One region of the Glutamicibacter sp. 2E12 genome, then DNA from elsewhere that is predicted to be linked to it. Evidence: riboswitches for the same ligand, from Rfam matches in the RefSeq annotation. Region 1 holds a riboswitch; each other region holds the start of a gene.
The links. A riboswitch is a leader RNA that binds a small molecule or an ion and turns the genes downstream of it on or off. The one in region 1 is predicted to bind thiamine pyrophosphate.

Region 1 (5,196 bases):
ACTGGCCAACGAGGGCGGCTTCGATTCTTCGGAAATCGGCGGCATCGAGATCCGTTCGGACCACACCCTGGTCGAGTTGCCGGCAGAGCTGAGCAAGGACCAGTGGCGTGCACTGTCCAAGACCCGCATCGGCGGCGAAGCCATCGAGCTCGAGCTCGACAATGGCCGCAGCCCGCGCCGTGACGACGAAGGCGACCGCGGTGGCTTCCGTGGCGGCCGTGGTGGTGGCTTCGGCGGCGGACGCAGTGGCGGCCGTGGCGGTTTCGGTGGCGGACGCGGCGGCGGACGTGGCGGCTTCGGCGGCGGCGGACGCGGCGGCAAGGATCGCTTCAGCGACTCGGGCCGCAGCGGTGGACGTCGCGACTACTAAGCCTGTCGCACGCAGCTGAACAGCATTGAATAACGCCCTTGGGGCAAGCCGAAAGCTTGCCCCAAGGGCGTTTTTCGTGCGCCGCAGGCTATTTACGGAGCAGGAGTTCCCACCGGGATCCCGTCCCCGAGATAGACCGTGCCGCCGCTTTCCAGGAACTGCCTGCTTTTCTGCGCCATCCCGGCCAGGGCGGCTTGCGCCTCGGCCGAGCCGTACTCGTCGCGGATATCCTGGGAGATGCGCATGGAGCAGAACTTCGGCCCGCACATGGAGCAGAAGTGGGCGGTCTTGGCCGGCTCGGCCGGCAAGGTCTCATCATGGAATTCCTGTGCGGTGACCGGGTCAAGGGACAACGCGAACTGGTCATTCCAGCGGAATTCGAAGCGCGCCTTGCTCAGCGCATCATCCCGCGCTGTGGCGCCCGGGTGGCCCTTGGCCAGATCGGCGGCGTGCGCAGCGATCTTGTAGGTGATCACCCCGGTCTTCACATCATCCCGGTTGGGCAGTCCCAGATGCTCCTTGGGAGTGACGTAGCAGAGCATCGCGGTCCCGTACCGTGCGATCTCCGTGGCGCCAATGGCGCTGGTGATGTGGTCGTAGCCCGGGGCGATGTCGGTGACCAGCGGGCCCAGGGTATAGAACGGCGCCCCGTCGCACAGCTGCTGCTGGCGTTCCACATTTTCGCGCACCAGATGGAACGGGATATGCCCCGGGCCTTCGACCATCACCTGCACATCGTACTTCCAGGCGCGCTTGGTCAGCTCGGCCAGGGTGTCCAGCTCGGCGAACTGGGCGGCGTCGTTCGCATCTGCGATGGAGCCCGGGCGCAGCCCGTCGCCCAGCGAGAAGGCCACGTCGTACTGCGCGAAGATCTCGCACAACTGATCGAAGTGGGTGTAGAGGAAATTCTCCTGGTGGTGCGCCAAGCACCAGCCGGCCATGATGGACCCGCCACGCGAGACCATGCCGGTGACCCGGTTGGCAGTCAGCGGGATGTAGCGCAGCAGCACCCCGGCGTGGATGGTCATGTAGTCCACGCCCTGCTCGCACTGCTCAATGACGGTGTCGCGGAAGATCTCCCAGGTCAGTTCGTTGGCTTCGCCGTTGACCTTCTCCAACGCCTGGTAGATCGGCACGGTGCCGATGGGGACCGGGGAGTTGCGGATGATCCACTCGCGGGTGGTGTGGATGTCATCTCCGGTGGACAGGTCCATTACCGTGTCCGCGCCCCATTTGGCCGCCCACTGGAGCTTGGAGACTTCTTCTGCGATGGAGCTGGTCACCGCCGAGTTGCCGATATTCGCATTGATCTTGACCAGGAACGCCTTGCCGATGATCATCGGCTCGGATTCCGGGTGGTTGATGTTCGCCGGGATGATGGCTCGCCCGGCCGCGAGCTCGCTGCGCACCAGCTCGACATCGCATTCCTCGCGCAGGGCCACATAGCACATTTCCGGGGTGATGATCCCGGCACGCGCATAGTGCATCTGCGTCACGCGGGCTCCGCCAACGGCCCGCAGTGGCGGGGCTGAGCGTCCGGCCCATTCCGCGCTGGCCGTGCCGCGGCGGACCGCTGAGCGTCCGTCGTCGTGCAGGTTGCGTTCGCGGCCTGCATAGGTTTCCACGTCCCCGCGTTCCAGGATCCACCGCTCGCGGAAGGGTTGCAGGCCTTGGGTGGGCTCGCTTCCCGGTCCGCTGGTGCGATATACCGCCAGCGGCTCGTTGGGCTGTCCATTGGGGGAGTCTGCCAATTGGATCTGCGTGACGGGAACAGAAATTCCCGCAGATTCACGGTAGGCAAGGGTGTGGGCAGGGTGCTGTTCAATTTGTTCCACTGGGGAAACTCACTTCCTTCGCCGGCATTACCCGGACAGGTTCAACGGTCGCGGACGGCGATAGCCCGATCTCAGCCCTTGCCAGGGCACCCGTGTGGTCGCGAACAACTTAGCACGCTTGCGAGGAGAAAACGCAAACCCAGTGGTCAGGGCCTGACATCAAGGAAGTGGGAAGGGCCGGCTGTGGCGGGCCAGGATGCTTTTCATTGGCCGGAGACTCTTGCCGGGGGCACCTGGAATCCGGGGCGCAAGACGCGGCCGATAGCCGGTGCTGCAGCTTGGGGTGCGCCTTGGGCCATGCTCGCAGTGGCTACACGGCATCTGCGGGATAAACGAAAAGAGAGGCAATCTGGAACCAGATTGCCTCTCTTATTTCGAGCCCCCTGCCGGAATCGATCCGGCGACCTCGTTCTTACCAAGAACGCGCTCTACCACTGAGCTAAGGGGGCAACAGGTAAATACTTTACACAGGTTTTTGAGGTTTGCAAAATCCGTCGGGAATTTGTTGCTGAGGTCACAATATTCCTACTCAAGACCGGAATGGGCGGCAAGGAGCTGTTGCCTTCCTGGCGGTTTCCAGCACCCCGGTTCACGGCCCGGGATCCAGCTGCCGGGCACCGGAGCCGTGCCTGGGCGCCTAGGTGGATCGGGTGTTGCCCAAGTGCCGCTCGGTCAGGGGTTCTGGAGTGGGAAAAGGTGTCAGCGTTCCGAAGTTCCAAGCGGGGTAATTCGATGCTTGGCCACCGGGGATGATCCGCGGGATTCTATCCTGCGCGTCATGGCAAATCCGCGATTGACCGCGAGGAGCACTCTCGTGAGCATCGTCACCAGGGCACTTTTTGTCCCACCCTTCGTCCCCGGGGTAGCGAGTAAGAGGATAAATAGTCATTGACTAGTGGTTTTACAGAATTCTCCGGGTCTTTTCCGGGGTGATCCGCCGATTTTTCTTTGCCGGGAAATCCGTGTAGAGTATTTACTCGTTGCCCCCTTAGCTCAGTGGTAGAGCGCGTTCTTGGTAAGAACGAGGTCGCCGGATCGATTCCGGCAGGGGGCTCTGAGTGAGAAGCATTCTTGGCTTCTACTGGATTGCTTCTCACTTGTGGCGGCGTAGCTCAGCTGGTTAGAGCGCACGACTCATAATCGTGAGGTCCCGGGATCGAGTCCCGGCGCCGCTACCAAATCAAAGATCCTCGGCCTCGGCCGAGGATCTTTTTTGGTTTCCGGCCCCGAAGCAGCATTGTCCTTCGAGGGCATGAACGGCTAGTGATCCAAGTCCTTCTCCTGGTTCCCGTCCTTGGCTTGCTGAGCCAGCGACAGCAGCCCCTGGATCGCTGTCGTATCGAAATCCGCCTCTTGGCTCGGTGCCTGATTGGCATCATGGCCGTGGACTTCGGTATGCAAGCGCTGCATCTGCATGTCGAGTTTCGTCGCCATGGCCGCCGCGTCGGCAAGCTCTTGCACTAGATGTTCTGGAACTTCGCCCTCGTACTTGTAGAAGATCTTATGTTCCAGGCTTGCCCAGAAATCCTGGGCAATGGTACGGATCTGCAGCTCCACCACGACATCGACCGGGCCATCGGATAAGTAGACCGGGATCTGCACGATCGCATGGACACTTTTATAGCCGTTGGGCTTCGGGTTCTTGATGTAGTCCTTGATTTGGAGGACCTTCAGGTCATTCTGCGAGGTTAGCGTGTTCAGAACCTTGTAGATGTCCTTGACGAAACTGCAGGTAATGCGCACGCCGGCAATGTCGCTGATGTTCTCGCGAATGGCAGGCAGGGACGGGGAGATGTTCCGGCGGGAGACCTTGCGCATGATGCTCTCCGGAGTTTTCACCCGAGAAGTGACGTGCTCAATTGGATTGTAATTGTGCAAATACAAGAACTCTTCACGCAAGATCGAGACCTTGGTCAGCACCTCGTCCACCGCAAACTGGTACTCCATCATGAAACGCTGGAAATCATGGCGGAAAGCCTGCGTCAATCGCTGCAGCTCGGCCGGCGAAGGGGCGGTCTCGGCAGCTGCGATGGCCACTGCACGAGTCTTGTCATCAAATGGGACAGAAATCCTGGATCACCTCAGCAGATTATGGCCCGGCCCGCGGTACGGTTCCGGTGCAGTTCCAGCCTAAGGGCTTCTCCTAGGAATTAGGCCAGAACGAATCGGGAATTCGTCCAGCAAACTTTCGGGCTGCAGGCGCCGGCCAACCTGCCTTGCAGGAGCTAGCCATGTCCGGTGAACTATCGTTGAAGAGGTAACTTCGAGGAAGGCATCGATGGAATTCGCCAGCGACCACCGGCAGCTCTGCCACGGCATCAGCTTCTCAGAGCATGAACGCGCCCCCATGCTCCGGCTTAGGCAAGCGGAAAAATGGAGCACCGAATACCTGGAAGCCAACCGTTCCCTAAGCTTGCGCATCGGCGAACTGAAATTCTGCCTGGGCTACATCACGATGAACAGCGATGGCTCTCGCAACACCTTGCCTTGCCAGAAGAACAAAGCGCTGCGTACCGGAACCCAGTGCGAACGCTGCCGCCGGCTGGATCATTCAAAGTTCATGCATCATTTCCACAAGACCGGCGAAGCCCCGGAGGGCATGCGCAAGTACCTGGAGCAGCCGCACTTCTTGTATGTCGCAAGCTTCGCCCATGGGGCGACCAAGGTCGGTACCACCTCGACCCAGAGCAAATGGACTCGCTTGGCGCAGCAGGGAGCGGTCATTGCCCGCTATGTTGCCCGCGCCGCTGATGGCGCCGCTATTCGAGTGCTCGAAGACCTGGTCACTGAACACGTGGGCCTGAGCCAGCAAGTCCGGCAGAAGTCCAAGATCAAGGGGCTGGCCAGCTGGGAACTGGACTACGCCCAGCTGGACCTGATCAACTCCGAAGCGGCAAGCCGGGCCCGGGCTTTCCTTGGCGCCCAGCGGGGCTTGGAAACCTACGGCGTGCAGCTGCGCGACGAGCTGTGGGAACAACCGGCCTTCGCCCG
Region 2 (5,196 bases), 180 kb from region 1:
CGTCAAGCTTTCGCATGACAAATACTGCACCGTCTCCCGCACCGTTGAACTGGGTGCTTCCGTGCGGAGCGAAGTCATCAACTAGGTAGCGGGACTTCCGGTAATTGCCGGATTGATAAAGATCAATGGCTGAATCCGCAATAGCTTCCATGGCAATTCACGGGTTTGGACGCAGCCGCGAACTTTCTAATATTGCGTGGATCGGTTGTCGGTAGGGCCTTATTGTTCGGAATTCGTTGAATCCATCGGGATATAGTCAGCTTTTCGCAATTCGAGCTGTGAAAGTCCAATGATTCAAGCTGGGAGCATGGGTCTTTGCCCTAGTCAGCGGAGAACCTTCATCGTAGGGTCGGATTGTCCCTACGTTGAAGGAGCAGCAATGCAGTCTGAGAACGTTTTAGGCAATATCGACTGGGCGTCGATGCTACAAAAGGTTGGCATCGCGCTAATCATCCTCATCATTACGTGGCTAGTTGCACGCATAGTTCGTTGGGCTGCCGCCAAACTGGTGAACAGGGTGAAGTTCCTGCAAAGGCAGGGCAATGACGGAGAACAAATAGGCCAATCCCTGGGCAAGGTCGCGGGGTTGATTGTCTGGCTCTTCGGCCTCGTGGCAATCCTGCAAGTCTTCGCTCTATCCGAAGTGCTATCGCCGGTGCAGGGCATGCTCGGCGGCGTCATGGCCTTCATCCCCAACCTCATCGGTGCGGGCTTCATCTTCTTCATTGGCTACGTCATCGCGAATATTGTTCGCCAGCTGCTGAGGACCGGTTTGGGAACTGTCGATTTTAGCGGACTGGTCCGCAAGGTCACCCCAGGCAACGAACCAGTAGATGAAGTTCAGTCTCGCGAATCCCAAGCGAAGATCGTTGACATCATTGCCAACATCGTCTTCGCCTTGATCCTGCTAGTCGTCGCAATATCAGCCCTGCAGGTTCTGGGCATCGCGGCAATTTCGGTACCTGCTCAGCAGATGCTGCAGCTGGTCTTCACCGCAATCCCGCAGGTCATCATGGCCTTGGTGCTCTTGGCCGTGGGTATCCTGATTGCCAAGTTCGTCGGGCAGCTACTTGAATCCTCCCTCCACGGCGTGGGTACCGACACTGTTGTTGCCCAGTGGGGCGTAGTTCCCGAGGGCAAGAGCGCTTCGGGAATCATCGCTGGCATCGTCAAGATTGCTATCGTGCTGTTCTTCGGTGTGATGGCGGCCCAGATGCTGAACTTCCCAGCGATCACCAATATCCTCAATGAGATCCTGGCCTTGGGCGGCAAGATCCTCTTCGGCGCAGCAATTATCGCCGCAGGTTTCGTCATCGCCAATGTGATTGGCCGCTTCTTGGGTGACACTACTGCTTCGAAGATCATCCGCTACACGGCAATTGCGCTGTTCGTGGCGATGGGCCTGAAGTACATGGGTATCGCCGATTCGATCATCAACATGGCCTTCGGCGCAATCGTCATTGGCGCAGCATTGGCAGCGGCTCTGGCCTTTGGCCTCGGCGGTCGTGATGCTGCGGCCCGCACGCTGAAAAAGATGGAGGCCCAACAGGCCACCAATGGCCCGGACTCGACGCCACCGGCATCGAACCCAGGCATCTAACCACGCATCACAAAACCTGAGGGACAGATAAGAAGTCGCGGAATCCAAGACCGGATTCCGCGACTTTTTTGATGCCCGCCAAGCTACTGCTGCGTGCCCCACGGCAAGGGCATGACCGCAGAGCCGCCATCGGTACGCAACCGTGCGTAGGTGTGCACATCGATGCGTTCTCCGGCAACCAGGAATTTGCCCCGTTCGACACCTTCGTGCAGGAAGGCGTTGCTTTCTGCCACATGCTTCGACCCGGGATTATTTGCCCGCAAGCCCAGCTCCAAGCGGTACAGTCCCAGCTCGTCGAACAGGTAATCCACTAAGGTTGCCACGGCGCGGGTGGCCAGCGACCGGCCCCGGTAATTCTGGTTCATCCAATACCAAATCCACGCGTTCCGATTGGCCGGGTCTACCGTACCGCACACCAGTCCCACCAGCCGATCCCGATATGCGACGGCCAACGCCTGCTGGCGTTCCCCGGCCTCCAGCAGTGCGCGCACATACGACTCAGCCTTTTGCGGGGAATCGGCGTCGCCTTGGCGCAACATGTCGGGGTTCGAGGAAAATGCCTCGTAGACCGCTTCGGCATCCGAAAGGCGCAGCCGGCGCACCGAGAATTCACCGTCGGCATGCACGGCTTCCTCCGGTCCTGCAGATGGCTGCGGATGAGCGGCGGCCGTGCCCTGGTGGAAGAGCAGCTGCCAGCGGCCCTGCTCATGGATCCACAGTGAACTGCGTTCGCTGGGGGAACCGGCGAGCAGCTTCCAGCGCAGCAGCACCAGCTGGTCTGAAAGCTGGAGAGCCACCGGGCTTTCGACTTTCAACGCCCCGGCATCCCGTGCCGGCTCCCGGGCCAGCTGGGCAATGATGGCCTCGCGATCATAGACTCGCCCGCTGGCTCCCACCTCGGCGAACCGAGGATGCAAGCGCCGCTGCAATTGCTCCTGGCTATGGCGTTGGCTGGATTCCAAGAGTTCTTGCTCCAACGAGATGATGGTGCTGGATAGCGCAGAACCTTGGGGAAGCACGATAGGGAAGTCATGGAATGCCATGTCAGCAAGTACATCACAGAAGATGACGGAACTGCGTTCAATGAAGTTCGACTTTATGAGCTGCATCATGCTTATAATCGCTGTAATCCGCGGGAGCCTGAATCGACCAGGCTGAGAGGGCACCGAGCCGACCGCTACACCTGATGCGGGTCATGCCGCCGTAGGAAGGAAGCGTGCCCTTGTGCATGTCAACATTGTTGGCGCCGGGATAATCGGCCTGGCCGTCGCGTTCGAGCTGGAATCACGCGCACACACCGTCACCCTCATCGATCCGGCACCCGGCCAAGGTGCAAGCTACGCGGCAGCAGGAATGCTGGCCCCGGCAGCTGAAACGGTCTGGGGCAATGGCCCGCTGCACCAGCTGCTTGCCGCCTCGAATGCCGCCTATCCGCAGTTCATCGAGCGCATCGAATCGGCCACCGGGCAACGCCCGGACTACTTGCAGAACTCCACGCTCGTTGTCGCCGCAGAGCCTGCGGACCGCGAAGCCCTGCACGAGCTGGCCGAACTGCAGATATCCCTCGGCCTGTCAGCGCAAAAGCTGCTGCCCAGCCAAGCCCGCAAGCTCGAACCAGCCTTGGCCGCCAATATTGCCGGCGCGGTCCTGTGCCAAGATGACCACCAGGTCGACCCTCGATCCATCGTCAAGATCCTGTTGGAGCATCTGCGTCCGCACCTGGTCGAGGAACGGGCGCAGGCACTGGTGACCGACGGGAAGCGGACCACCGCTGTGCGGACCGCATCGGGCCGAATCCTCGAAGCGGAGCAGACCATCGTGGCCACCGGTCTTGGCACCCTCGATGGCTTGAACGAACTTCCGCTGCGCCCGGTCTACGGGGACATCCTCCGGATCCAGGGACCAGCAGGCCCGCCGCTCATCACCCGCACCATCCGCGGCATCGTGCACCGGGAACAGGTGTATCTGGTGCCGAGAAGGGACGGCAGCCTCGTCCTTGGCGCCAGCGTCCGTGAAGACCGGCAACAAGCGGTGAACATTGGCGCGATGCACCTGCTGCTGGACAACGCGAGAAAGCTGGTCCCCGGCATCAGCGACTGCACGCTGAACGAAGCAACGGCCCGGGCACGTCCCGCCACGCCAGATGACCGGCCGCTGCTTGGACGCCTTGATCCAGGGCTGCTGCTCTGCACCGGGTACTCCCGGCACGGCGTGCTGCTGGCTCCGCTGGGCGCAACGCTCACTGCGGATCTCGCCCACGGCCACCAATCCCACCCCTTGCACCAGGCTGTGGATCCCCACCGCTTTGCCAACGCAACCTAGACCGCTCACCGAACGGAGCAGCAACCATGACAAGCATCGGCATCAATTTCAATTCACGGCAACTGAACCTGGACGAAGGAACCACCCTTCGCGAATTCATCAGCACGCAAATCGGCAAGGAACTGGACGCCAACTCGGTGGCCGCTGACGGCAGCAAGCTCGGAGTTGCCGCCGCCGTCAATGGCGCTGTCGTTCCACGCAGCGCCTGGAATAGCTACCTGCTGGCCGAAGGGCACAGCATTGAACTCGTTACCGCGGCCCAGGGAGGCTAGGCATGGAAACGCGCAACATCACCGAGCTGGACATCCACAGCGACCCATTCCAAATCGCCGGACGCACCTTGTCCTCGCGCTTGATCCTCGGCACCGGGGGAGCGAGTTCGCTGACCACCCTGGAAAGCGCCCTGCGGGCCTCCGGAACGGAACTGACCACCGTGGCCATCCGCCACTTTTCGGCGGCCGGCGCAGGCAACGTGTATGAACTGCTGCAGCGCAACAACGTGATTGCGCTGCCCAACACTGCTGGATGCTTCACCGCCCGCGATGCGATCCTCACCGCGCACCTGGCCCGTGAAGCTCTGGAAACCAATTGGATCAAGCTCGAAGTAATTGCCGATGAGCACACGCTGCTGCCGGACCCGCTGGAACTGCATGCGGCCACCGAGCAACTAGTGGCCGACGGGTTCCAGGTCTTCGCCTACACCAATGATGATCCGGCACTTGCCCAACGCCTGCAAGACGCCGGGGTTGCGGCAATCATGCCGGCCGGAGCGCCGATCGGCTCGGGCCTGGGGATCCTGAATCCGCACAATATTTCCACCATCGTCTCCCGCGCGCAGGTACCGGTGATCCTTGACGCCGGGGTGGGCACCGCCTCGGATGCGGCCCTGGCCATGGAGCTCGGCTGCGACGCGGTGCTGCTGGCCAGTGCGGTGACCCGGGCGCACAACGCGCCGCTCATGGCCAGGGCCATGAAGGATGCTGTGCGTGCCGGGCGCGCCGCGCGGCTCGCTGGCCGGATCCCGCGCCGCGATACCGCACTGGCCTCATCGCCGGCCGAAGGCATGATGCAAACCCTGGTCGGTGACTTCTCGTGAGCCGGGAAGCCCTGGTCGCACCCGGCGCGGAGCTGGAACCGGAAGAGCTGGCGCGCTACTCCCGGCACTTGTCCCTGCCCGGGGTGGGAGAAGAAGGGCAACGCCGCATCGCCAACGCCAAGGTGCTGGTTATCGGAGCCGGGGGCCTGGGCAGTCCCATTGCCAGCTACCTGGTCGC
Region 3 (5,196 bases), 1.3 Mb from region 1:
CGGTCAAAGTGCTTGCGGCTGACGATGCGGCCAAAGTCCGGATGGGTCAGCGGCTCCTTGCCGTAGAAGCTGGTGATGGCCTGGCCCAGGCGCTTGATGAGCTCAGACGAGTCGCCCACGCTCAATACGTAATCCGGGGCCACGCAGGTCTGGCCGGCATTCATGAATTTGGCGTAGGCCAAGCGCTTTGCGGAAGCCAACGAATCGTTTTCCACCACGGCCGGCGACTTTCCGCCCAGTTCCAAGGTGGTTGGTGTCAGATGCTTCGCAGCCGCTGCAGCCACGATCTTGGCCACGCGTTCACCGCCGGTGTAGAAAATATGATCCCAGCGGGCGCCGAGCAACTCCGTGGATGTATCCACCCCGCCTTCAACTACCGCGTAGACACGTTCGTCGAGGTAGACCGGGAGGAACTTGGCCAAGGCGCCTGAGGTCGCAGGAGCCAGTTCCGATGGCTTGATCACCGCCGCGTTGCCGGCAGCAATGGCCGCGACCAGCGGTGCGAGCACCAGCTGAACCGGGTAGTTCCAGGCGCCGATAATCAGCACGACCCCCAGCGGGCGCGGCTCAACCTTGGCAATGGCTGGTTGCAAAGCCAGCGGTACCTTGACGCTGGTGGAATCCATCCATTCAACGAGGTGGCGCTGGGCGAAATCTATTTCTGCCCGCACCACGTCGATTTCGGAGAATTTGGCTTCGGTGGCACTCTTGCCCAAGTCCTCGGCCAGGGCCTGGACGAAGTCTTCCAGATGCTCTTCGAGCATCTTCTCCAGGGCCTTGAGCTGCTGCAGGCGGAAGCGTCGCGGATGCGTGATCCGCGTGTCCGCAGAACGCCGCAAATGGCTCAGAACTGTTGCTATGCGCGATGGATGCTCGTCCACCGGAGGTGCGGAATCACCGACCGGTTCGGGCAACGGAGTGGAAGTAAACAGACCCATGATTTGAGCGTACGTCACTGGGACTATTTTTCATCGTTTAATTCGCCGGAGGATTCAATATGTATCAAATAGTTGATACATTGATTTCCATGAACCAGTTCTCGGCGAGCGCCATATCCATCGCTTTCGTTGCCGCAATCATCTGCGTTTGGTTGCGTTCGGTGGCGCACAGGCGTGGAACACCAGCTATCGACCGGGCCCGATCCCACTCGTTCTGGTGCGCATTGATCGCATTCTTTGCTTCAACCTCATGGGATTTGTCCGAGACCTGGCGCGTTTCAATGACCGAGCCCAATTCAGGTTCGGCTCTCGCTGAAGCACTCACTCCGGGGATCTGGGTTCTTCTGGTTTACCTCATCGGCTTGTTCACTTGGCCCAAGGAACTCCAGCCAGTGCGCACCGCTTCATTAGAGGCCCGCAGCCTGACAACTCCATTTCCCAAGGCCCTAGGGGCTTTCGTTGGGCTTTTGCTGCTGATCGCGGTCGGCTCCCTGTGGCCGGCGTCCAAAGTCGAAGGGCTCGTTGGCGTTCCGGCCTCGGAATTCACGACCTTTGATTTTGACGGCATCTATTCATACGCGTCGGAGGGTCCGTATGATGGGCGGTTGCCGGGCACACAGATGCTCCCGGTATTCATCGTGGCCCTGGCAGGGATCATCGTGGCCGCGGCTGTGATTACCGTAGTTATCCTGAAAAGACCTGCCTTGGCCGGCATCTCGGCCGAAGACAACCAAGCGTTGCGCACGGTCTGGCTCAACCGCTTGATGCGCAATATCGGCATCGTCTTGCTGGCCTTCACCGTGTCGGTGGTCAATTACTCGCAGGCTAATTCGCCGGATGGACAGTACGAGTTCGTTAGCTATGGCGCCCTTGCGGTCGCCCTCACGTTGCTCTTCTGGGGACCGCGCTCTACATTCTCAGCTCAATCCACCACCAGGGAACGGACCGCCTTCTCGCGTTTGCGTGATCAACTATTCACCTTGCAATACGTAACTGCAGCACTCACCTTGCTCAGCGTTGCAATCGGCTGGTCATTCTTGCCACTGGATGACGAGCTCCAGATGCCTACCAATGAGCGAACTACGTGGATCTTAATGATCTTTGCCGGTGCGGCTTTGAGCTATGCCGTTCTCAATGCGCTTTATCTCAGCTACGTCAGCACGGTGGCCCGGCAGGCGTCTGCAGCACCCAAGTACCACGCGCCCCTGCCCTTGTGGTCCTACATCGCCGCTGGCTTGCTGTTTGCCACCAGCACCTATTTTCTGCTCGATCCGCCGCTGGACTATTTGTGGGGCTTCGTGCCTCCAGGCAAGACAATGGTTGCAGGCTTGATCCTGCTGTTGCTGGCAACCCATCTTGGATTCGTCTGGTTCTCCCGCCGGGCAATTATTCCCTGGGCTGTCTCGTCGGCCGAAGAAATCTGGTACCGCAAGGTCCTGGAACTGCGTTCAATGCGTGTTAACACCAGTGCAGTGGTAGCCATGCTGCTCATTGGCTACGGATTCCCGGCCGGGCTGGGACTCTTTGCATTGCTCATCTTCGTTGTCCCAGCAGTCATTTTCCTAGAGCGCCCCGGTAGCGCCTTCGTGCGGGAACATCAGCCGGCAGCTACTTCATGAGCACGCAGATCAGTGTTGACCTCCAAGCAGCTACCCCGCCCTATGAGCAGATCCGCTCGCAGATTGCTTCACTGATCTCCTTGGGAGATCTGCCCTCGGGGAGCAAGCTGCCTACTGTGCGTGCGCTGGCCACGGACCTCGGCGTCGCTGCCGGTACAGTGGCGCGCGCCTACAAGGAGCTGGAAGCCGAAGAGCTGATCACCTCCCGGCGCCGTGCCGGCACAGTAGTCAACGAGCGGCCGCAGCCGGTGGATACCAGTGAAGATCTCCTGGCCGCCGTGGATCACCTCTGGGCGCTGGCGGCCGCGCAGAAGGTGGATGCGGCCACGCTCAAGGCCTTGGTGGCGCGGCGCGAGCGTAAGTAACTTGTCCTCGGAACCGGTTGTGCGTACGCTCTATGGCAGTGACACGGGGTGTCGGATCAACCGACTGAGATAAGACCCGTAGAACCTGATCTAGTTCACGCTAGCGGAGGGATGTCGCATGGCTTTGCATGCAGTTGCCCAAAAATACCGGCAACAATCACCTTTGGTTTTTTGCCTGACCAATACCGTCGTATCCAATTTCACCGCCAATGTCTTGCTGGCATCCGGGGCTTCCCCGGCCATGACGGATCTGCCCGGAGAGGCCGGCCCATTCGCGCAGGCAGCTTCAGCCGTATTGGTGAATTTGGGAACTCCAAGCACTGAACAGCTGACCGCCATGGAAGAAGCTGTGCAGTCGGCGAGCGCTGCAGGCACCCCCTGGGTCCTGGATCCAGTGGCAGTGGGAGCGCTTCCGGTGCGCACGGAGTTTGCCCGGCGCATTGTCCGGCAACGCCCGACCCTGATTCGCGGCAACGCCTCGGAAATCCTGGCCCTGGCCGGCCGGCAATCTGCTTCGCGCGGTGTCGATGCCTTGGATGAGGTTTCTGCCGCCTTGGCGGCGGGACGCGAACTGGCCACGGAACACGACTGCGTAGTGGCCATTTCCGGCCAGGCTGACGCCATCATCGACGCCACGCGTACCGTCTTGGTGCATACCAACGGAATTGGCTTGACCCGGATGACAGGTGGCGGCTGCGCCTTGGGCGCGGTCTGCGCCGGGATGGTTGCGGTCCACGATGACCCGTTCGAGGCCACCATCGCAGCCCACGGTTTCTATGGCCTGGCCGCGGAAAAGGCCCTGGCTGGCAGCTCCGGTCCGGGCAGCTTCGCAGTTGCCTTCCTTGATGCGCTGTCGGCTGCCGATCCCGGGGAACTGAAGACTTTGAAGTACGAGGAATTGAACCATGCATAATTACGGCGCTTATCTAGTAGCCAACACTGCCAGCTGCACCCCACGCAGCACCCTGGAAGTTATCGAGGGCGCCGTCGCCGGAGGGATCGGGTGGATCCAGCTGCGCGCCAAGGATGAATGCGCCCGGGAATTCTTCGAGCTGGCCTGCGCGGCTGCCAAGCTCACCGAGGGCAAAGCCCAGTTGCTGATCAATGACCGCATTGACGTCTACCTCGCGTCACGGGCTGCTGGCGCAGCAGTTAACGGCATCCATATCGGGCAAAAAGATGTGCCGGTACAGTTGGCTCGCCAGATCATCGGCGAGGGCATCATCGGCTTGAGTGCTTCCAGCGATGAGCAATTGGCCCAGGCGAACAAGGACGCCTCGGTGATCGACTACCTCGGTGTAGGAGCCATCCGCGCCACTCCGACGAAAAAAGACCATCCTGCTCCCCTGGGGCTGGACGGCTTTGCGCGAGCCGCTGCCTTGGCCAAGCTGCCCTGCGTAGCGATCGGCGCAATTACCCAAGACGATGCCGCCGCGATCCGCACCGGCGGCGGCGCAGGCCTGGCCGTGGTCCGCGCCATCTGCAACGCCGAAGATCCGCAACTTGCCAGCGCGCAGCTGGTCGCAGCCTGGGAGGCCTCGAAATGAACATCCTATCCATCGCAGGCTCCGATCCTTCCGGCGGCGCCGGAATCCAAGCGGATCTGAAGGCCATTGCCGCCAACGGCGGCTACGGGATGTGCGTGATCACCGCTTTGACTGCGCAAAACACCCATGGGGTGTCCGGAGTTCAGGCGATCAGCGGCGATTTCGTCCTCGCGCAGCTCGAAGCCGTGAGTACAGATATCCGCATCGATGCGATCAAGATCGGGATGCTGGCCAACGCCGAGGTGATCCGCGCAGTCACCAGCTGGCTGGAAACTGTTGACGCCCCCGTCGTGCTGGACCCGGTCATGGTGGCGACCAGCGGGGATCGCCTGCTCGACGACGAATCGGCCCTTGATTCGCTGCTGGAGCGCGCCACGGTGATTACCCCGAACCTGCTGGAGCTGGCCAGCTTGCTGCGCGAGCCTGTGGCCCCTTCCTGGGGTGAAGCCCTGCTTCAGGCCCAGCGCCTGGCGGCCAAGCACGATGCCCTGGTGCTGGCCAAGGGCGGGCATCTGGCCGGGGCACAGTGCCCCGATGCGCTGGTCTCAGCCAACGGCGTTCAGCTTGAGCTCAACGGCCCGCGCCATGCCACCAGCAATACCCACGGCACCGGCTGCACCCTTTCCAGCACTCTGGCTACCCGCTTCGCTGCCACTGGAGACTGGATCGCCGCGTTGGAGCAGTCCAAATCCTATCTCTCCAAGGCCATCGCAGCGGCCGACCAATT
Region 4 (5,196 bases), 150 kb from region 1:
GCTCTGGGTCACGAATTGGTGTTCGGGTTCCTGGAACACCGAACCGATCCGCCCAATCAATGCACCGGCCTTCCAGGCAAACGGGGAGTTGCCCAGGCCGTCGGCCAGTTGCGCGGTGGCCGCCAACCCGCCGTCGGCCGGGACGAGCAATCCGCCCAAGGTCAAGGCCAGCGTCGACTTTCCAGCGCCATTCTCACCGCGAATCACCGTCGCGGTGCCCGCTTGCACATTCACGTCCACCGCTTGGGTGCGCGGTGCCGTGGCGGTGCGGGCGGATACCAGCTGCTGCGCTTCCAGCAGCGTGGCACCGGCACCGTTCGTTGCCCGAGCCACCTGCGGGAAGTAGCCTGGAATCCACAGCCCGGCAGCAGCCAGCTCCTCGCGCACCGTTTCATCGGTGTACAGCTGCTGCGGGTCCAGATCGTGCGCGACTCCCCCACCGGGCTGCAGCACGATAACCCGGTCCACATGCTGCGCCCAGGCTTCAATCCGGTGTTCCACGACGACCAGCGTGGCACCGGAAAGCCGGGCGGCGTTCAGCACCGCATCGCGCAAGAGCTCAATGCTCTGCGGGTCCACATTGGCAGTCGGTTCATCGAGCAGCATGACGCTGGGTTCCATGGCCAGAATGCCGGCCAAGGCCAACCGCTGTTTCTGTCCGCCGGAAAGTTGCTGGGTGCGGTGCTCGAAGGACAGCGCACCCAGACCCACAGCGTCCAGCACTTCGGGGATCCGCTGGCGGATCAGTTCGGGATCCATTCCGAGATTCTCGGCGCCAAAGGCCACGTCATCGGCGACCCTGCTTTGCACTACCTGGGTTTCCGGGTCTTGCTGCATCAAGCCCACCGGGTGGCTCCGGATGAAGGCATCGCTGCCATCTATGAGCAGCCGGCCAGCGACCTGATCGTCCTCATCCGCTTCCAGCAACCCGGCCATCGCGTGCAGCAAGGTTGACTTGCCGGCGCCCGATGGACCGACCAGCAGCACCTTCTCACCGGCGTGGATCACAAGGTCCAGTCCCGAGATGGCAGGATTCTTCCTCTCGGAGTGCTGCCAGCCGAACCCCGTTGCGGTGATGGCGGCACCGCGCTGGGTCAGCGAGGCTGCGCCGGAATTGGCAAAGGAACTCATTTTGCGCTTTCCAGGTGAGCACGCCGGCTCGGCAGGGCGCTCAATGCACCGGTCTTCGCCAGTCCACACGTGGCCAACCAGGACAGCAGCCCTGCGATGACTACGCCGGAAATGCCGGTGGCGATCACGTGGAAGATCTTCATTCCGGCGGTGTACTCAACATAGTAGGCCAGGATGTAGGCCTCGGAAATGCCGGCGAACAAGCCGGCGAACAAGCCTGCCAGCAGCGCCACGCCCAGGTTCCACTTGCGGTAGCGGAATGCTGCGAAGACCAGCTCTGCACCCAGGCCCTGGACCAGGCCGGAGATCAGTACGGTCAAGCCGTAGTGCGAGCCGAGCAGCGCTTCAACCACAGCGGCCAGCAGCTCGCAGTAGATTGCGGCGCCTGGCTTGCGGATGATCAGTGCGCCGAGCACCGCCGGGAAGAGCCACATGCCGGTGAGCAACGCGGTGGCTGGCGGGAAAGCCGCAAAGGCGAGCGAGAACAGGCCATAGCCGGCACTCCACGCCCAGAAAATGACCCCTGAAGCGACGGCGATCACCGAGGCGACGACGATATCAACTACACGCCAGCCGGTACGCTGCTTCGAAACTGTTTCGTTCATTGCTGGTCCTCCTGTGGAAAGGAGGGGAGATGGACGGAATGAGGGCATACTGCCGCGCCTATCCGCATCCGAGATGCTCGACTTCCTTCGCCGGTACTAGCCGGGGCAGGTTCGAGGGTCTGCGATCTATCGCACTCTCAGCGTCTTGCGACTTTTTTAAAAGTCTGACGCTCCCCTGTCGGAATAATTACTGCTCCCCCACCATACCGCAGGTATGCTGGGCAGAGGAACGATATGTCAAGAGCTTGATCGCGAGGAAAAAATGGATAAAGTGCAGAAACTTGCCACTACCGGTATCACCGTTGGCGCTGGCATGCTCGGCGGCAAGCTGGTTGATTTCCTTTGGTTGAAGGCAACCGGCAGCAAAGCACCACGCAAGGGCACTGAGGAAGCAGCGGAAGCTTCTTTCCGCCGTGCCTTGGGCTTCGCAGTCGTTTCGGCCCTGGTCGCAGCAATCCTGCAGACCGTGGCTGACCGCAGCGCCAACAAGGTTGTTGCCAAGTTCACCAAGTAAGCTTCGGCGTTGAGCCAAAAGCGGGAGCCGCCCAGAGGGGCGGCTCCCGCTTTTTCTCAATCTTGTTCGTCTGGCGATCCGGTCTTGGAAACCGGGGTGGTTCCGGTCGGCGGTGTTCCGTTGACCTTGTTGACCACGTGGCTCAGCTCATCGGAGAACAGGGTTTCCTTGGCAGCGTGCTTGGTCCGGTAGCCGGAACGGCCAATCATGTGGGCCGAAACCGGTGCGGTCAATAGCTGCATTCCCCAGGCCAGCACGAGTACCGGGACCACAGCCCAGCTGCGCAGGTAAATGGCCAGTCCAGCGAAAATCAGCAGGAAGCCGAGTACCTGCGGTTTGGTCGCTGCATGCATGCGGGTGAGCATGTCCGGGAAGGTCAGCAAGCCGATACCTGCGATCAATGACATCAGGCAGCCAAGGATCAGCAGGACGGCAACGAGGACATCGAGGAAGATTTCCATTAGGCGTTCCTCTGATCCGAAACGAAGCGCGAGACGGTCACCGAACCGATGAACCCGAGCATGCAGGCGGCCACGACGAACAGCAAGTAGTCGGTGTGCTTGTGCAGCACCATTTCCAGGCACAGCGCGGCGGAGATGATCAGCAGCATCACGTCCAGGGCCAGCACCCGGTCAAGGATTGACGGCCCCTTGGCAACACGGACCAGGCAGGCGACAGCACCGAGCCCGAGCATGATGCCGCAGATCCAAATGACGATATCCAGCATGTTACCCCTTCCTCGCATCAAAGTTCGGTCCGCATTCGCTCTTGATCGCTTCGTACTCGTCTCGGCTGCCAATAGCCATGATCAGCCGGCGTTCGATGTCCCGGATGCCGGCACGCGCCTTCTCCACGTCCGCAGGCGACTCGATGTCGATGTAGTGCAGGTACAGCGTCGACGAGCTGCGGTCCACGTCGATCACGAAGGAGCCCGGGATCAGCGTGAGCACGTGTCCCACGGTCATCACGATCAGGTCCGAGTCGGTGCGCAGCGGGACCGCAATGACCGCGCTGCGGGTGCGCTTCCCGCGGACCAGCGCCAGCCAGGCCACATGGACGCTGGCGGCGAAGACCTGTCCGAGGAACCAGATGAACAGCTTCAGGCAGTACCAGGCATTGATCCGGCCCGAAAGGACCACCGGCGGCAGCGGGAACAGGTTCACGATCAGCAGCGCGATGATCACGCCGAAGACCATGTTCCCCAGGGAGAAGTCCTGCCAGAGAGCACCCCAGACAAAGAGCAGCAGCAGAAGCAGCGGCCATTCCTGCTTGAGTGTCGCGCGGTGGCGCACACCGGAGGTATCCAGCGCATCGTCAATGCGCTGGTCACGCGGTTCAAAGTTCTTGTTCGGCATCATCCCTCCAATCAGAATGGCAAGATCGAGCTGATATACGGTTCGCGGGCGATCAGTTCCGCAGCCACCCGCTGGCAGAATTCGAAGATCGGCCCGGCAAAGACGGTCAGGGCGATGCCCGCAAGCACCAGCGAACCGGTGGCGTAGCGCATGCCCCACGGCAAGGAGTCGGCTTCCAGCTGCTTGGCCAGTTTCAACCCCAAGCGGGGGTTCTGCGCGCCGCCGGCCAACGTCTCGTCGGCGACCTGCGTCGCTTCGGCCACCAGGTCCTGGTTGGGCACCTCGGCATCAGCGGCACGGCGCCAGAACACACGGGCCCACACGCGGATGATCGCCATCAAGGTCAGCAGGCTGGTCAGCAATCCGGCGCCGATCACGACCCAGGTCAGCGGATCGGCATCCTGCGCGGCCGCATGCAATAGCCCGAATTTGCCCAGGAATCCGGAGAACGGCGGGATGCCGCCCAGATTGATGGCCGGGATGAAGAAGAGCAGGGCCAATGCCGGGGAGAGCTTGGCCAGCGAGCCGAGCCGGGTGACATTCGAGCTACCGGCACGGCGTTCGATCAGTCCCGCCACCATGAACAGCGAAGTCTGCACGATGATGTGGTGGCCCACGTAGTAGATGGTCGCGGCGATGGCCAGCGGCCCGCCCACGGCCACGCCGAAGATCAGGTAGCCGATGTGGCTGGTGAGCGTGAAGGAAAGCATGCGCTTGAAGTCCGTCTGCGCCAGCGCACCGAGGATACCGATGACCATGGTCAGCGCGGCCACCACCAGCAGTCCGGCGTTGACCGAGCCGCCCGGGAAGAGCAGGGTTTCGGTGCGGACGATCGCGTAGACGCCCACCTTGGTCAGCAACCCGGCGAACACGGCGGTCACCGGGGCCGGTGCGGTCGGGTAGGAGTCCGGCAGCCACAGGGACAGCGGGAAGACCGCGGCCTTGATGCCGAAAGCGATCAGCAGCAGCACATGCAAGATCAGCTGCGGGCCCTGGCCCAGCTCGGGCAGCTTCACCGCAAGGTCAGCCATGTTCACCGTGCCGGTGGCCGCATAGGTCATCGCGATGGCCATCAGGAAGATCACCGAGGAAACCACGGAAACCACCACATAGGTGGTACCGGCGCGGATGCGCTCGGCGGTACCGCCCAAGGTCAGCAGCACGTAGCTGGCGGTGAGCAGGATTTCGAATCCGACGTACAAGTTGAAAAGGTCAGCGGCCAGGAAGGCGTTGGACACTCCGGCCAGCAGGATCAGGTACGCCGGGTGGAATATCGACACCGGTCCGGGCTCGTCCCCGTCGGCCAGGCCCTGGCTGGTGGCGAAGAGCAGCACAGCCAGCGAGACGACGGTGGAGACCAGCAGCATGAAGGCGCTGAACCCGTCGACCATCAGGGCGATGCCGAAGGGCGACTCCCAGCCGCCAATATGGATGGCATAGCTTTCCCCGCCCCATACGGCGGCGAGCATTCCCGCTTCGAGCACCAGGGTCAGGCACAGGATGCCGATGGTGATCAGGCGCTGCAGGCGGACCTGGCGGCGGACCAGGAAGGCTGCCCCGGCGCCGAAGATCGGCAGCACCACGGCCAAGG

Region 2: it holds a riboswitch for thiamine pyrophosphate, as region 1 does, so the genes downstream of both, thiO (glycine oxidase ThiO) here and thiC (phosphomethylpyrimidine synthase ThiC) in region 1, are expected to answer to the same signal.
Region 3: it holds a riboswitch for thiamine pyrophosphate, as region 1 does, so the genes downstream of both, thiM (hydroxyethylthiazole kinase) here and thiC (phosphomethylpyrimidine synthase ThiC) in region 1, are expected to answer to the same signal.
Region 4: it holds a riboswitch for thiamine pyrophosphate, as region 1 does, so the genes downstream of both, ACP3TE_RS12150 (ECF transporter S component) here and thiC (phosphomethylpyrimidine synthase ThiC) in region 1, are expected to answer to the same signal.

Annotation. Positions count from the first base shown of each region.
Region 1 covers NZ_CP188297.1:2,749,250-2,754,445, forward strand. Annotated here, with positions in the region: gene ACP3TE_RS12845 (DEAD/DEAH box helicase) at 1-370, shown strand, start outside; gene thiC (phosphomethylpyrimidine synthase ThiC) at 463-2,205, opposite strand; TPP riboswitch at 2,202-2,309, opposite strand; tRNA gene ACP3TE_RS12855 (tRNA-Thr) at 2,583-2,654, opposite strand; tRNA gene ACP3TE_RS12860 (tRNA-Thr) at 3,188-3,259, shown strand; tRNA gene ACP3TE_RS12865 (tRNA-Met) at 3,307-3,383, shown strand; gene ACP3TE_RS12870 (GTP pyrophosphokinase) at 3,466-4,242, opposite strand; gene ACP3TE_RS12875 (DUF2797 domain-containing protein) at 4,484-5,196, shown strand, end outside.
Region 2 covers NZ_CP188297.1:2,931,273-2,936,468, forward strand. Annotated here, with positions in the region: gene ACP3TE_RS13795 (OsmC family protein) at 1-85, shown strand, start outside; gene ACP3TE_RS13800 (mechanosensitive ion channel) at 380-1,600, shown strand; gene ACP3TE_RS13805 (GNAT family N-acetyltransferase) at 1,684-2,712, opposite strand; TPP riboswitch at 2,723-2,827, shown strand; gene thiO (glycine oxidase ThiO) at 2,825-3,922, shown strand; gene thiS (sulfur carrier protein ThiS) at 3,949-4,194, shown strand; gene ACP3TE_RS13820 (thiazole synthase) at 4,197-5,018, shown strand; gene ACP3TE_RS13825 (ThiF family adenylyltransferase) at 5,015-5,196, shown strand, end outside.
Region 3 covers NZ_CP188297.1:1,478,904-1,484,099, forward strand. Annotated here, with positions in the region: gene ACP3TE_RS06910 (aldehyde dehydrogenase family protein) at 1-938, opposite strand, end outside; gene ACP3TE_RS06915 (hypothetical protein) at 998-2,557, shown strand; gene ACP3TE_RS06920 (GntR family transcriptional regulator) at 2,554-2,922, shown strand; TPP riboswitch at 2,957-3,051, shown strand; gene thiM (hydroxyethylthiazole kinase) at 3,041-3,835, shown strand; gene thiE (thiamine phosphate synthase) at 3,828-4,469, shown strand; gene thiD (bifunctional hydroxymethylpyrimidine kinase/phosphomethylpyrimidine kinase) at 4,466-5,196, shown strand, end outside.
Region 4 covers NZ_CP188297.1:2,597,851-2,603,046, reverse strand. Annotated here, with positions in the region: gene ACP3TE_RS12155 (ATP-binding cassette domain-containing protein) at 1-1,131, opposite strand, end outside; gene ACP3TE_RS12150 (ECF transporter S component) at 1,128-1,736, opposite strand; TPP riboswitch at 1,802-1,923, opposite strand; gene ACP3TE_RS12145 (DUF4235 domain-containing protein) at 2,008-2,250, shown strand; gene mnhG (monovalent cation/H(+) antiporter subunit G) at 2,307-2,711, opposite strand; gene ACP3TE_RS12135 (monovalent cation/H+ antiporter complex subunit F) at 2,711-2,977, opposite strand; gene ACP3TE_RS12130 (Na+/H+ antiporter subunit E) at 2,979-3,608, opposite strand; gene ACP3TE_RS12125 (Na+/H+ antiporter subunit D) at 3,617-5,196, opposite strand, start outside.